Regions from separate parts of the Blautia acetica genome, predicted to be linked through region 1. Evidence: riboswitches for the same ligand, from Rfam matches in the RefSeq annotation. Region 1 holds a riboswitch; the other holds the start of a gene.
The links. A riboswitch is a leader RNA that binds a small molecule or an ion and turns the genes downstream of it on or off. The one in region 1 is predicted to bind FMN.

Region 1 (7,175 bases):
GACGCTACCAGCGTACATCCGGAAAGCTACGCAGCGGCAGAAAAATTCCTGGAAAGCATGGGGATGAAGCCGGAAGATATTTTTGGCGGTCATGGCGTGTATTTTGTCAAAGATTATGCAAAAACCGCTGAAAAGCTGGGTATCGGCGAAATTACCCTGCGGGATATGGTAAAAGAACTGACCAAGCCGGGACGCGACCCGCGTGAAGAGATGCCGAAGCCGATTCTGCGTACAGACGTATTAGATATGAAAGATTTAAAAGAGGGTATGGTGTTAAAGGGAACCGTCCGGAATGTGATTGATTTCGGCGCTTTTGTGGACATCGGCGTCCATCAGGACGGGCTGGTGCATATTTCCCAGATGACAGAGCGTTACATTAAGCATCCGCTGGAAGCAGTCAGCGTAGGTGATGTGGTAGACGTAAAAGTTCTGGGCGTAGATATGAAGAAAAAGAGAATTTCCCTTACCATGAAAGGAATTCAGTAAAGAAAGGCGGGTTTATCATGAATGTGAATCAGGAAAGAATCAAAATGCTGCAGCAGGAAATGAAGGCAGCGGGCATGGATATGTATCTGGTGCCCACTGCAGATTTCCATCAGTCAGAATATGTGGGTACTTATTTTAAAGTTCGGGCCTGGCTCTCCGGTTTCTCCGGTTCTGCGGGAACTCTGCTGGTGACAGCGGACGGCGCATATCTGTGGACAGACGGAAGATACTTTATCCAGGCAGCAAAGCAGCTGGAAGGCACAGGCGTTGCGCTGATGAAAATGGGAGAAGAGGGTGTTCCCACAGTAGAAGAATTTCTGGAAGAACATTTGCCGGAGAATGGCTGTCTTGGCTGTGACGGAAGAACCATTCATGTGGCAGAGGGCAAAGAGTTTGAAGCGCTTCTGGCGAAGAAAAACGGCACTTTAAAATGCGGTGAGGACCTGGGCGGTAAAATCTGGACAGACCGTCCGCAGATGTCCAAAGAACCGGTTTATCTGCTGGATGTAAAATATGCAGGACAGCGCAGAGAAGAAAAAATAGCGGCTGTCCGTGAAGAAATGAAAAAAGAGGGAACCAATACCCATATCATCTGCAGTATGGATGATATTGTATGGCTTTTGAATATCCGCGGCAATGATATTGTGTACAATCCAGTGGTACTTTCCTATGTCATGATAACCATGGATAAGGTATACTTCTATGTACAGGAAGAGGCTGTTTCCGGAGAAGTACGGGCAGAATTAGAAAAAGCGGGAGTAGAACTGCACCCATATTTTGAAATTTATGATGCAGTAAAAACATTGAAGGATTCCGACAAAGTGCTGGTGGAGGACATCTGTACCAACTATACCCTGTACAAGTCTATTCCGGAGCACACAGAAGTAGTGTTTGCTCCCAATCCGGCGGCTGTTATGAAGGGGAATAAAAATCAGACAGAAATGGAGAATATCCGTATTGCCCATATCAAGGACGCAAAAGCTATGTGCCGTTTCATTTACTGGCTGAAGCAAAATGTGGGAAGCGGAGAAGTCACAGAATACAGTGCAGCCGAAAAAAGTCTGGAACTCAGAAAAGAAGACCCGGACTGCCTGGACTTGAGTTTTGAAACTATCTGTGCCTATGGACCAAACGCTGCTATGTGTCATTACGCGCCTACAGAAACGGAATTTGCAAAAGTAGAGCCAAAGGGATTTTTCCTGATTGATTCCGGCGGACAGTACTGGCAGGGAACTACAGATATTACCAGAACCATTGCCGTAGGGGAACTGACACAGCAGCAGAAAGAACATTTCACTCTGGTGCTGCAGGGACATATCCGTCTGGCTATGGCAAAATTCCAGTACGGTTGCAGCGGCGCCAATCTGGACGCTCTGGTAAGGGGACCGCTCTGGGAAAGAGGGCTGGACTTTAATCATGGAACCGGACACGGCGTTGGATATCTTCTGAATGTGCACGAAGGTCCTCAGAATATCAACTGGAGAGTGCGCGCAAACGGAAGACGCGGCAACACCACACCATTAGAGGAAGGCATGCTTACTTCCAATGAGCCGGGACTGTATCTGGAAGGAAAATACGGTATTCGTACCGAAAACCTCCTTCTGTGCAAAAAAGCAGAGAAAAATGGATATGGACAGTTCATGGAATTTGAAAACGTAACCTGGGTTCCTTACGAAAGAGAAGCTATTCTTCCGGAGATGCTGACAAAAGCAGAACGGCAGTGGTTAAATGCATATCATAAAAAGGTTTATGAAATCGTTGGCCCCATGCTGGAGGAAGAGGAACGTACATGGCTTCTGGAGGCCACAGCAGAAATTTAAAGCGGCAGCATGGAAAAAACAGTTGCAAGATATGGATACAAGGTATATAATGCATAGTAAATAAAAGAAAATTCTTCGGGGCGGGGTGCAATTCCCCACCGGCGGTAAAAGTCCGCGACCCGTATTTTACGGCTGAACCGGTGTGATTCCGGTACCGACAGTATAGTCTGGATGAGAGAAGAAGGTTATGATTTTGTACGACTTTCAAAGAGAGGAGCCCCCAAAAGGTGCGGTTGCCTTTCTTTTTTTGAAGTTTCAAAAATCATAGAAGAAGAATTTCCTTTTATGAAAAATCATTCATGAAAAGGAGAAATGAAACATGAGTCAGGAAGCAGTTGTAAACAAGAGAATCCAGGGAACACAAAACAGGTCAAAATTAAGAACTACCATACAGATAGCCATGCTTGGGGCTGTGGCTACGGTTCTGATGATGTTTGAATTTCCGCTGCCGTTTATTGCACCGCCTTTTGTGCAGATGGATTTTTCGGAGATTCCGGTAGTAGTGGGAACCTTTGCCATGGGGCCTCTGGCAGGTATTATCATTGAACTTCTGAAAAACCTGCTTCACATTGTCACTCACGGTACTACCACAGCAGGGGTGGGAGAATTGTCAAATTTCCTAATCGGCTGCTCCTTTGCAGTGCCGGCAGGTCTGTTTTATAAACGCAGAAAAACAGCGAAAAACGCACTGATTGGAATGTCTGTGGGAACTGTGACCATGGCAGCTGTGGGATGTCTCTCCAATGCCTTTGTGATGTTTCCCCTGTATAGTGTGGCAATGGGAATCCCTGTGGACAGCTTTATTGCCATGGGAACGAAAATTAACCCGGCTATCAACAATATGGTGACTTTTGTTCTGCTGTCCATGGTTCCTTTTAATCTCATAAAAGGTGTGATGATTTCAGGGATTACCATGCTTTCCTACAAGCGTCTGAAGGTTCTGCTGAAAGGAGAATAAAGTGGCGAAAATCACAGGAATTACCCGTAAGACAGCAAATCCCTTTGTCAATCTTTACGAGTTGGACAGGGAGAGCAAGACCGGGAAAAAGGGAAAATATTATGTGGCTTCCAGAGCAAAAGAAGAAAGAGAACTAAAGCTGAAAAGCCATACGCTGCATCCGGATGGCGTGGTCATCTACAGTCTGTACGGTGAAGCGCAGGATAAAGTGGTACTGATACGCCAGTACCGATACAGCATTGATGATTATGTCTATGAATTTCCGGCAGGTTTGGTGGAAAGAGGAGAGGATTACCGGGAAACCGCAGTTCGGGAGATGAAAGAAGAGACAGGGCTTACGTTTGTCCCTGCTTCTGTTTCCGAGGCATATGAAAAACCGGCTTTTACCACCATTGGTCTGACTGACGAATGCTGCGCCACTGTGTTCGGCATAGCATCGGGTGAAATTTCAGGAGACTATCAGGAGGACACAGAGGAAATAGAAGTTGTCCTGGCAGACCGGGAAGAGGCAAAACGGATTTTAAGAGAAGAAAATACAGCGATAATGTGTTCTTACATGCTGATGCATTTTATACATGATGAAGAATCGTTCGGATTTCTGAAAGAATTGTAAAAATTTCAGATAATTGGTTTCCAGTTCCGAAACATGTGGTATAATGATTGCATATAGTGCAATCCAAGCCACTAGAACACACCGGCTGGGAATGGATTGCCCATATGTGCAGAAATTATATGCATATATGGGCAGTTTACGTTTACGGAAATTTGCAATGTCAGGAGTCTTGAAAATGAAATGGAAAAAATATGCGAAAAGTATTTTGGTATTTATGATAACCATTGCAGCAATGGCGGCAGGGATTTTTATAGGAATTAAATTTCTGAGATTTTTTATGCCCTTTGTCATTGGCTGGTGTATTGCTCTGATTGCCAATCCGCTGGTGCGTATGCTGGAGCGGCGGCTTAAAGTTGCCCGAAAGCATACGTCCATGCTGTTGATTATTGCGGTTTTGGCGGGAATTGTGTGCGGCATTTATTTCGTAGGAGTAAAGGCCGTAGAAGAAACGCGGTCACTGATAGACCAGGCTCCGGAAATTTATGGGAGTATACGCCAGGAATTTCAGGATGCAGGAGACAATATGTCCCGGTTGATAGATGAAATGCCGGAGAGTGTACAGACGGCTATTGAAGATTTTCAGACGAGTATTGGACAGATTACCGGAGAGGCTGTGGGAAAAGTCAGCCAGATTACCGTAGATCAGGCCAGTGATCTTGCCAAAAATCTGCCCAGTATTTTGATTTCCATTATTTTTACCATATTATCTGCCTATTTTTTTATTGCGGACAGAGATAAAATTCTGGAATTCGGGCGGGCCAATACACCTATGCTGATTCAGGAAAAATGGCGGATTCTCTCAGACAGCTTCAAGCAGGTATTTGGAGGCTATTTTAAAGCGCAGTTTAAAATTATGGGTGTCATTGGGATTATTTTGTTTGTAGGATTTCTGATTATGCAGGTGAAATTCGCAGCCCTGGTGGCTGTTCTTATCGCTTTTCTGGATATGCTGCCGTTTTTCGGCACCGGTACTGCACTGATTCCCTGGGCGCTTTTTAAAATTATTTCAGGGGACTTGCAATATGCCGTAGGATTGATTATTCTGTATCTTGTGACGCAGCTGGTGCGAAGAGTGATTGAACCTAAGATGGTGGGAGATTCCATAGGCGTAAATCCGCTTCTGACCCTGATTTTTATGTATATCGGATACCGTATCGGAGGTGTGCTGGGAATGATTCTGGCAGTTCCGGTGGGGGCCATTGTGATTAATTTCTATAATCTGGGCGCTTTTGATGGGATTAGGAAGGGGCTGAAAGAAGTTACCAATGATATACTAAAATGGCTGTATCGGGATGATGAAGATTCCCCACATAAAGATTTGAAGACAAAGTAAATGAGACGGAGAATATTGTGACTAAGAAAAGAAAGATAAAATGGACAACTACCAAAATTATTGCAGCAGGCTATTTTACAGTCATTGCCTTGGGCACGCTGCTGCTGATGCTGCCAGTTTCCAACAGGGGAGGCGAGGCGGCCTCTTTTATGGATGCCTGGTTTACGGCTACGTCTGCTACCTGTGTGACGGGCCTGGTTACTCATGATACGTACACTTTCTGGTCCGAATTCGGACAGGTTGTGATTTTAATATTGATTCAAATAGGAGGCATTGGCTTTATGACCATTGCCATATCTGCGCTGACTTTGACTCGAAGGAAAATTGGGCTGTCGGAACGGATGCTGATGCAGGAAAGTGTGGCAGCTCCTCAGATAGGTGGAATTGTACGAATGTCAAAGTTTGTGTTATCAGGGACTTTTTTCTTTGAAGGAGTGGGTGCGGTTCTTCTGGCCTGTTATTTTGTCCCCAGGCTGGGACTGGGAAAAGGTTTGTATTATGCTGTGTTTCATTCCATATCTGCATTTTGTAATGCAGGAATTGATCTTATGGGATATTACAGCCCAAGTTCGTCCCTTATTACAGCAGGGGACAGCTATTTGGTAGGACTGACCATAGCGGGGCTGATTATCATAGGTGGTATTGGCTTTTTGGTATGGGAAGATTTGAAGAAATGGAAATGGCATATCCGTTCTTATAAACTGCATACTAAGATGGTGCTGTTTGCCACCGCCATTCTTATTGTGGGAGGAACTTTGCTTATCTTTGTCTTCGAGTGGGGAAAACCCTCCATGGAAGGCAAAAATTTGGGACAGCAGATTCTTTGTGCTTTTTTTCAGGCTGTGACCCCCAGAACGGCAGGGTTTAATACCATAGATTTGAATATGCTCACAGACAGCAGTCAGGCGCTTATGATAAGCCTGATGTTTATTGGCGGTTCTCCCGGCTCTACAGCGGGAGGTATTAAAACCACCACCATGCTGATTCTGGTGCTGACTATTTGGACAGAGCTGAGAAAGCGAAAAGATTTGGAACTGTTCAGGCGGAGAGTGGAGAGTGAAGCCATTCGTCATGCCTGCTGTCTGATGATGTTTTATGGTTTGCTGAGCATAGGTTCTTCTATGATCATTTCAACCATAGAGAATCTGGGAATGAAGCAGACGCTTTTTGAAACAGTGTCTGCACTTTGTACAGTAGGGCTGTCCTTGGGAATTACCCCTGGTCTGGGAACAGTTTCACAGATTATATTAATTCTGCTGATGTTTATCGGAAGAGTGGGAGGTATTACCATACTGATTGCATTTACCAACCGTATCTCCATGATTCCGTCAAAACTTCCGGTGGAAAAAGTGTCTGTAGGATAAAATAGTTTAAGGAGGAAAACAGAGATGAAATCAGTGCTTCTGATAGGTCTTGGCCGTTTTGGAAGACATATGGCAGAACGATTAATTGCGGAGGGAAATGAAATCCTTGCAGTGGATATTAATGAAGAAAGGGTCAATGACGCCATAGATATGGTAACGGATGCGCAGATTGGCGATGCTACCAATGAACATTTTGTGGAATCTCTGGGAGTGAGAAACTTTGATTTGTGTGTTGTGGCTATTGGAGATAATTTTCAAAGTTCGCTGGAAGCTACGGCACTTTTGAAAGACTGTGGGGCTTCTCTTGTACTGGCAAGAGCTAACCGGGATGTTCATGCTAAATTTCTTTTGCGAAACGGTGCGGACCATGTGGTTTATCCGGAAAAGGAAATGGCTCAGCGCCTTGCTGTGAAATATGGAAATGACAATATCTTTGATTATATTGAACTGACAGAGGAGTATGCGATTTATGAAATTCCGGTTCCGGATACCTGGGTGGGAAGTTCTATTGTGGAAAAAGAAGTAAGAAAGAAATACCATATAAGCATTCTGGCTACGAAAGAAGCTGGGAGGATGAATCCGCTTCCCGGTGCAGACCATG
Region 2 (7,175 bases), on a different contig from region 1:
AGAGAAACGGTATCGCAGTCACAGAGTTCTCCCTGGGAATGGGGCCGAGGCTTCTTTCTACAGAAAAAGGAGGAACCAGATACTCTTTGAAACTTTTTCCTATCGGAGGCTCCTGTATGATGGTAGGAGAAGATGAGGATGATGACAGCGAAGGGTCTTTCAATAATGCATCTGTATGGGCAAGAATATCAGTAGTTGCAGCAGGACCTATTTTTAACTTTATCCTAGCCTTTGTGTTTGCCATGATCATTACCAGCGTGGTAGGATATGATCCGGCAAGAGTGCTGCAGGTGACAGAAGGATCTCCGGCAGCCCAGGCAGGACTGAAAGAAGGAGATATCATCAAAGAATTTCAGGGAAGGCATATTTCCATAGGCCGTGACCTGGATTCTTATATGACGTTACATGGACTGAAAGACGAAGAAATTTCTTTGACCTATGAAAGAGATGGGAAGAAGCACGATATTCAGTTCCAGGCAAATAGTGAAAGCAGATATATGCTTGGTTTTACTTATTTGTCCGAAGGAATACCAGAGATTACCCAGGTCATGTTAAACAGTGCTATGACAAAAGCCGGCGTAATGCCAGGAGATATTATCAGGGAGATCAATGGAACTGCAGTTGCAGACAGCCAGGAGATTCAGGCATATTTGCAGGAGCATCCGCTGGATGGAACAGAGATTACTCTTGGGATTGAAAGAGACGGAAAAGTGGAGACAATCTCTGCAATCCCACAGATGACCAAACATGTAGATTCTGGATTTATCTACAATATTTACCGGGAAAAGACAAATTTTCTGGGTGTTATGAAATACAGTGCAGTGGAAGTGCGGTACTGGGTTTCTACAACCGTAGAGAGTCTAATGATGCTCATAAAAGGGCAGTTTTCGGTCAATGATCTTTCCGGTCCGGTGGGAATCATCGATGTCATCGGAGATTCTTATGAGGAAGCAAAAAGTGAGGGTGCCATGATGGTGTGGATGCAGATGCTGTACTGGGCAATCCTGCTTTCAGCGAACCTGGGTGTTATGAATCTTCTTCCCATACCTGCTCTTGACGGAGGCAGGCTTGTATTCTTGCTCATTGAGTCTGTGAGAAAGAAACGGTTGAATCCCAATGTGGAGGGTATGATTCATTTTGCAGGTTTTGTCCTCCTGATGATGCTGATGGTATTTGTGATGTTTAACGATTTTAGGAGATTATAAGAAATTTCTTGAAAAAACTGCCGTTGTGGCATATAATAAAAGCAAATAAAAGAAAATTCTTCGGGGCGGGGCGTGATTCCCCACCGGCGGTATAGTCCGCGAGCGCAGATGCGTTGATTTGGTGAGATTCCAAAACCGACAGTATAGTCTGGATGAGAGAAGAAAGATTCGTGATTGTTCCAAGATGATTTTTCATGTGTATCTATGGAAAATCAAAAACGGATATTAGCCCTGAGTATTTTGCTCAGGGCTTTTTGTTTGATGGGAGGTTGCATTTTCCATCACAGGGACATTGCAGGGTCTACATTCAAAACGAAAGGATTTCCTTTTATATCAAGATATCAAAAGGAGAGAACGAACATGAGTGAACAGGTATTAAGAAAAATGGATGCAGCACAAAAAAGCAGAAGCAAAGTAAGGACGATTGTCCAGGTGGCAATGCTGGGAGCAATTTCAACAGTTTTGATGCTGTTTGAGTTTCCGCTTCCGTTTCTGGCACCGCCTTTCTATGAATTGGATTTCAGCGAGGTTCCGGTTCTGATTGGTGCATTTGCTATGGGCCCTGTAGCTGGAATTGCCATTGAAGCAGTAAAAGTTTTGCTGAACTTTGTATTAAACGGAACCATTACAGCAGGGGTCGGCGAGGTGGCGAATTTCATAGTTGGATGTGCTTTCCTTCTTCCTGCTTCCTTCCTTTACAGAAGAAAAAAAACAAGGAAAAATGCAGTAATCGGTATGACGACGGGAACCGTGCTGATGACAGTTTTTGCATGTGTGCTTAATGCCTTTATATTGCTTCCAGCATATGGAGCAGCGTTTGGAATGCCGGTACAGGCTTTTGTAGAAATGGGAACTAAGATTAACGGAGCGATTGACAGTTTGTTTATGTTTGCTGTTCTTGCCGTTGGTCCTTTTAATCTTTTGAAAGGTGTTCTTGTTTCTGTTATTGTATTACTGCTTTATAAAAGAATCCGTGTGATTTTAAGAGGAGATATGTAAAAGAAAAGCAAGCTCCATAATCCAGAGCAACAAAATCTGGTTTATGGGGCTTTTAACATGTAAAAAATCGCAATGTTTATCCGTATCTGGTCTAATTAAGTGTCTTGTCTGCAAGCTCATCGATTTCCTGACGGAATTCAGAGGTGGATACGATCAAAAATTTAGCAGAGCTCTTTGTGTGATTTTTCCATCGATGTCCGATCTCATTGGGATAGTACAGGGTATCACCAACTTCTAATACATAGCTGCCAACCTGTTCCAGATAAAAAGTGATACTGCCTTCCAAGACAAAAACAAATTCTTCTCCTCCGTGATAATAATAGTCTCCGGAGTCTGTTCCAGCAGGCATATCAATGATACCTCCCCACATTCGGCTATCACCTTTTGTAATAAGAGATTCAAGGATGGTTTCCTGATTGCTGGTATTTCTTACAAAAGAGGTGCGTTCATTTTTTCGTACAAGTTTTACCCGATCGCTGTCATCTTGAATAAAAAGAGCTGAGATAGGGAAGTTTAGGGATTCGCATAAAGAATAGACGCTCACAAGGTTTGGAGATGTTTTCCCGGTTTCAATCTGACTAATAGTTCCAGCGGCAACCCCAGATTTTACGGAAAGCTCCCGGATAGAAAGATTTAGTTCAATTCTTCTGCTTTTCAATAAAAAGCCAATTCTGGCAAGATTCAGTTTTGACATAGTGTTCCCCTTTGCTTCTTCTTTTGTTCTCTATGATAACACAGAAAAAAAGATTTGTCATGAAAAACAAAATGTAATTGACAAAATAATATATGTTCATTATAATGAATGAGAAATGACGATTACGATGTAGTGAAGGAGAAGAAAATATGAAGAAACTTTTAGCTGCAATGTTATGTGGAGCTTTAGCAACAGGAACTTTGGCCGGATGTGGCAACAAAGCGGAAGAGAAAAAAACAGAAGCAAAAGATGATACACTGAAGGTAGCCCTTTGTGTTACCGGTGCAGTCAATGATATGGGATGGTGCCAGTCAGCATACGAAGGTCTGAAACTGGTGGAAGAAGAACTGGGATGTGAAATTGCTTATACAGAAAATGTACAGGCAGCAGATATGACTTCTGCATTTACAGAATATGCATCTAATGACTACGATGTAGTGATTGGACATGGTTTCCAGTTTGGTGATCCGGCCTTAGAAGTAGGAGAATTGTATCCGGATACAAAATTTATCTGCATTGAATCAGATGCAGCTGCAGAAAATGTTGCATCCTATGTTATGAAATGTGAAGAAACGGGATACCTTCAGGGTATGCTGGCAGCAGGAATGTCACAGACAGGAAATATTGGATTTATTGGACCAGTACAGGGAGCGTCTCTTGTAAAAATCATGAACGGATATGAAGATGGTGCAAAAGAAGTAAATCCAGACATAAAATACCAGACAGCTTGGACCGGTTCTTTTACAGATACCGCATTGGCAAAAGAAGCAGCACAGGCCATGATTGACGGTGGTGCAGATGTCATCGGACATTGTGCAAATGAATCAGGTACAGGAGCATTGAATGCAGCACAGGATGCCGGATTATTTGCTACAGGTGATTCTTATGACCAGAGTGCTCTTGCTGAAAATGCAGTTCTTTCTTCTGCAGTATATCATGTTCCGGAGCTAATCAAAACAGCTGTTACAGATATTAAAGAGGGGAACTTCAAGGGAGAAGTTAAGGAACTTGGAATGGCGGAAGGCATTGTAGAATTAGTTTATAACAAAGCTATGGAAGACAAGATTCCGGCAGAGGTAAAAGAAATGGTAGATGCAAAAGAAGCCGAAATTAAAGATGGAAGCTTCAAGGTTCCATGTGACACAAAAGACAGAGCAGGAAAGTAATCAGGAATAGAATTATATAGAAATCATGCAGGCAGGACAATAGGAGCTGGATTTTATTGGACCTGCCTGTTTTAAAGGAGCCTTCAATATGATGAATATATTAGAGATGAAGCATATCGGAAAGAAATTTTCCGGCGCCTATGCCAATGAAAAAATCGATCTGTCTGTGGTAAAAGGCGAAATTCATGCATTGCTTGGAGAGAATGGTGCTGGGAAAACGACATTGATGAATATTTTGTTCGGGATTTATTCTGCAGATGAAGGAGAAATTTTTTGGAAAGGCAAACAAGTGCATTTCCATTCTCCTAAAGATGCGATTGCAGAAGGAATCGGAATGGTACACCAGCATTTTTCTCTTGTGAATAAGATGACAGTTCTTGACAATGTGATTTTGGGATTGGAAAAGCAAGGGTTTTTTCTGGATCGTAAAAGTGCAAAAAAAAGCCTGGAAGATCTGGCAGAACGATATGGTCTGCAAGTGGATCCGGATGCAAGGATTAGTGATCTTTCTGTTGGGCAGCAGCAGAGAGTAGAGATTTTAAAAGCATTATACAGAAATGTAGAATTATTAATTTTGGATGAACCAACGGGTGTTCTTACGCCAAAAGAAACAGAGAAATTTTTTTCCGTGCTTAGAAAATTGAAGGCAGAAGGATATGCCGTGATCATTATTACCCATCGTATGAGTGAGATTATGAGTATCAGTGATCGTGTAACCATTTTAAGGGACGGAAAGAAAATAAAAGATCTTGTAACAAAAGACACCAATCCCACAGAATTGTCCAATTATATGATTGGAAGACAGTTGGATTATAACTTTGAAGTAAAAGAAACAGAGAAGAAAGAAATAGCATTACAGCTAAAAGATATTACTGTAAAAAAAGGACATAAAAAACCGGTTCTGGATCAGATCAATCTGGAAGTTTACAAAGGGGAAATCTTGGGGATTGCCGGAGTAGACGGAAATGGACAAAAGGAGCTGGCAGAAGTGATTGCCGGTATCCGAAAGATTTCTAAAGGGGAAATCTGCTACATGGGAGAAGAGATTGCTTCCTGGAAGATTAAGGAGCGATTTGAAAAAGGAATTTCTTATATTTCAGACGACCGACATAGAGATGGACTGGTGTTGGATATGAATGTAGAAGAAAATCTGATTTTGCGGCAGTATGATAAAAAGCCGTTTTTAAAGAATGGTATTTTTCAGAAAAAAGCTATTAAAGAAAATGCAGAAAAAGCAATTGAGAAGTATCACATTAAAACATCAGGGAATCAGGAGGGAGAGACTCCTGTAAAATTCATGTCGGGTGGAAATCAGCAGAAAGTAATACTTGCCAGGGAAATTACGGAGCATTCCAAATTAATTATCGCAAATCAGCCTACGAGAGGATTAGATATTGGTGCAACACAGTTTGTTCGTCAGGTCTGGATGGATCAAAGAAATGAAGGGAAAAGTGTAATCCTGATTTCAGCAGATCTAGAAGAAATCATGCAGCTTTCTGACAGAGTGGCAGTTATGTTTGGTGGAAAAATCGTAGGTGTTCAGAAAAAAGAAGAAATTGAAATGGAACAGTTAGGACTTCTGATGGGCGGTATTACGAAGGAGGAAATGAAATAATGGGAAGTAGAAAAAAATATCTGGATATTGTCTGGATCGTGCTGTTAGCCATCCTAATGGGAACCATTTTGATTTTACTCTGTGGTGCGAATCCTCTGGAAGCTTATACTATGTTTTTGGGCGGTGTGTTTGGTAATCTCAATGGTTTTTGTGAGATTTTTGTAAAAGCGACCCCATTGATTCTGACGGGTCTCGGATGTGCAGTGGCATTTCGTACCGGTTTTTTCAATATTGGTGCGGAAGGACAGTTTTATATTGGTGCTATTGCTGCGGCTATGGTTTCCTTGACTTTTACACAGGTTCCCGGGAGTCTTCGCATCGTGCTTTCTATTGTAGCTGGATTTCTCTGTGGAGGAATTTGGGCACTGATTGCAGCAATCATGAAGTCAAAATTTGGTATCTCAGAAATTATTGTAACAATCATGTTAAATTATATTGCCATCAATCTTCTGGGGATTGCGGTTCGTACATTCTTAATGGATCCGGCGGGATCGGTTCCTCAATCTGCGAGAATTGACAGAGAAGCTACGTTTTCCTATTTGATGCCTCCGACTACCCTGCATGGAGGAATTTTTATTGCTGTTGCAGCAGTAGTATTCATCTGGATTCTTATGGAAAAAACAAAGTTCGGTTATGAAATGAAAGTGGTGGGTATGAATAGGCATGGTGCTGCCTGCAATGGAATTTCGGTGATGAAAAACATTGTACTGTCTGCCTTTTTAAGCGGTGGACTTGCCGGAATTGCAGGTGTGATTGAAGTTATTGCCGTGCAGAAAAAACTGATAGAAGGAATCTCTTCCGAGTGTGGTTATACAGCAGTTTTGATTGCTTTGATTGCTGGAAATCGTCCATGGGGTGTGCTTGCTGCTGCGTTAGCATTTGCAGCAATGCAGGTCGGAGCAAATTCTATGCAGAGACAACTTGGCGTTCCGTCTGCACTTGTCAGCATTTTGATCGGATTTGTGGTACTCCTTATCCTGGGAAGAAAGGCGTTCCATCTATCACTATTAAAGAGAAAAAACAAGGAGGTATAAGGATGCTGGAACAAATTTTTACACTTACGTTTTTTACTGCATTTTTGGCAGCAGCCGTACGAATGGCAGTTCCGCTTATCTATGCTGCCCTTGGAGAAGTGTTTCTGGAAAAAACAGGAATTTTGAACATAGGGCTGGAAGGCGTTATGTTGGGCGGTGCATTCGGTTCTTTTGCAGGGGCGTTTTACAGTAATAGTCTGTTGGTGGGATTTCTCTGCGGTATGCTGGGGGGATGTCTTGTCAGCGTGATTCATGGATTTTTATGTATTAAGCTGTTTCAGGATCAGTCCGTCAGCGGCATTGCCCTTAATATTTTTATGTTGGGTGTTACCAGTTTTGGATATAAGTTGATGTCTGCGGGAGAATCTTATCAGCAGATCGAAACACTGAAACGTATTAGAATCCCTGTACTCAGTAGAATTCCTCTCATTGGAGATGCATTTTTCAATCAGGATATTATGA

Region 2: linked by a shared signal. The riboswitch ahead of WBS51_RS13975 (ECF transporter S component) and the one ahead of WBS51_RS09215 (ECF transporter S component) in region 1 are both predicted to bind FMN.

What each region holds. Positions count from the first base shown of each region.
Region 1 covers NZ_JBBEWO010000012.1:3,335-10,509, reverse strand. The annotation lists gene WBS51_RS09225 (Tex family protein) at 1-486, shown strand, start outside; gene WBS51_RS09220 (aminopeptidase P family protein) at 504-2,306, shown strand; FMN riboswitch at 2,374-2,493, shown strand; gene WBS51_RS09215 (ECF transporter S component) at 2,626-3,264, shown strand; gene WBS51_RS09210 (NUDIX hydrolase) at 3,266-3,877, shown strand; gene ytvI (sporulation integral membrane protein YtvI) at 4,053-5,210, shown strand; gene WBS51_RS09200 (TrkH family potassium uptake protein) at 5,228-6,574, shown strand; gene WBS51_RS09195 (potassium channel family protein) at 6,599-7,175, shown strand, end outside.
Region 2 covers NZ_JBBEWO010000026.1:27,923-35,097, reverse strand. The annotation lists gene rseP (RIP metalloprotease RseP) at 1-1,205, shown strand, start outside; FMN riboswitch at 1,258-1,373, shown strand; gene WBS51_RS13975 (ECF transporter S component) at 1,566-2,204, shown strand; gene WBS51_RS13970 (helix-turn-helix domain-containing protein) at 2,296-2,898, opposite strand; gene WBS51_RS13965 (BMP family lipoprotein) at 3,048-4,064, shown strand; gene WBS51_RS13960 (ABC transporter ATP-binding protein) at 4,156-5,679, shown strand; gene WBS51_RS13955 (ABC transporter permease) at 5,679-6,713, shown strand; gene WBS51_RS13950 (ABC transporter permease) at 6,716-7,175, shown strand, end outside.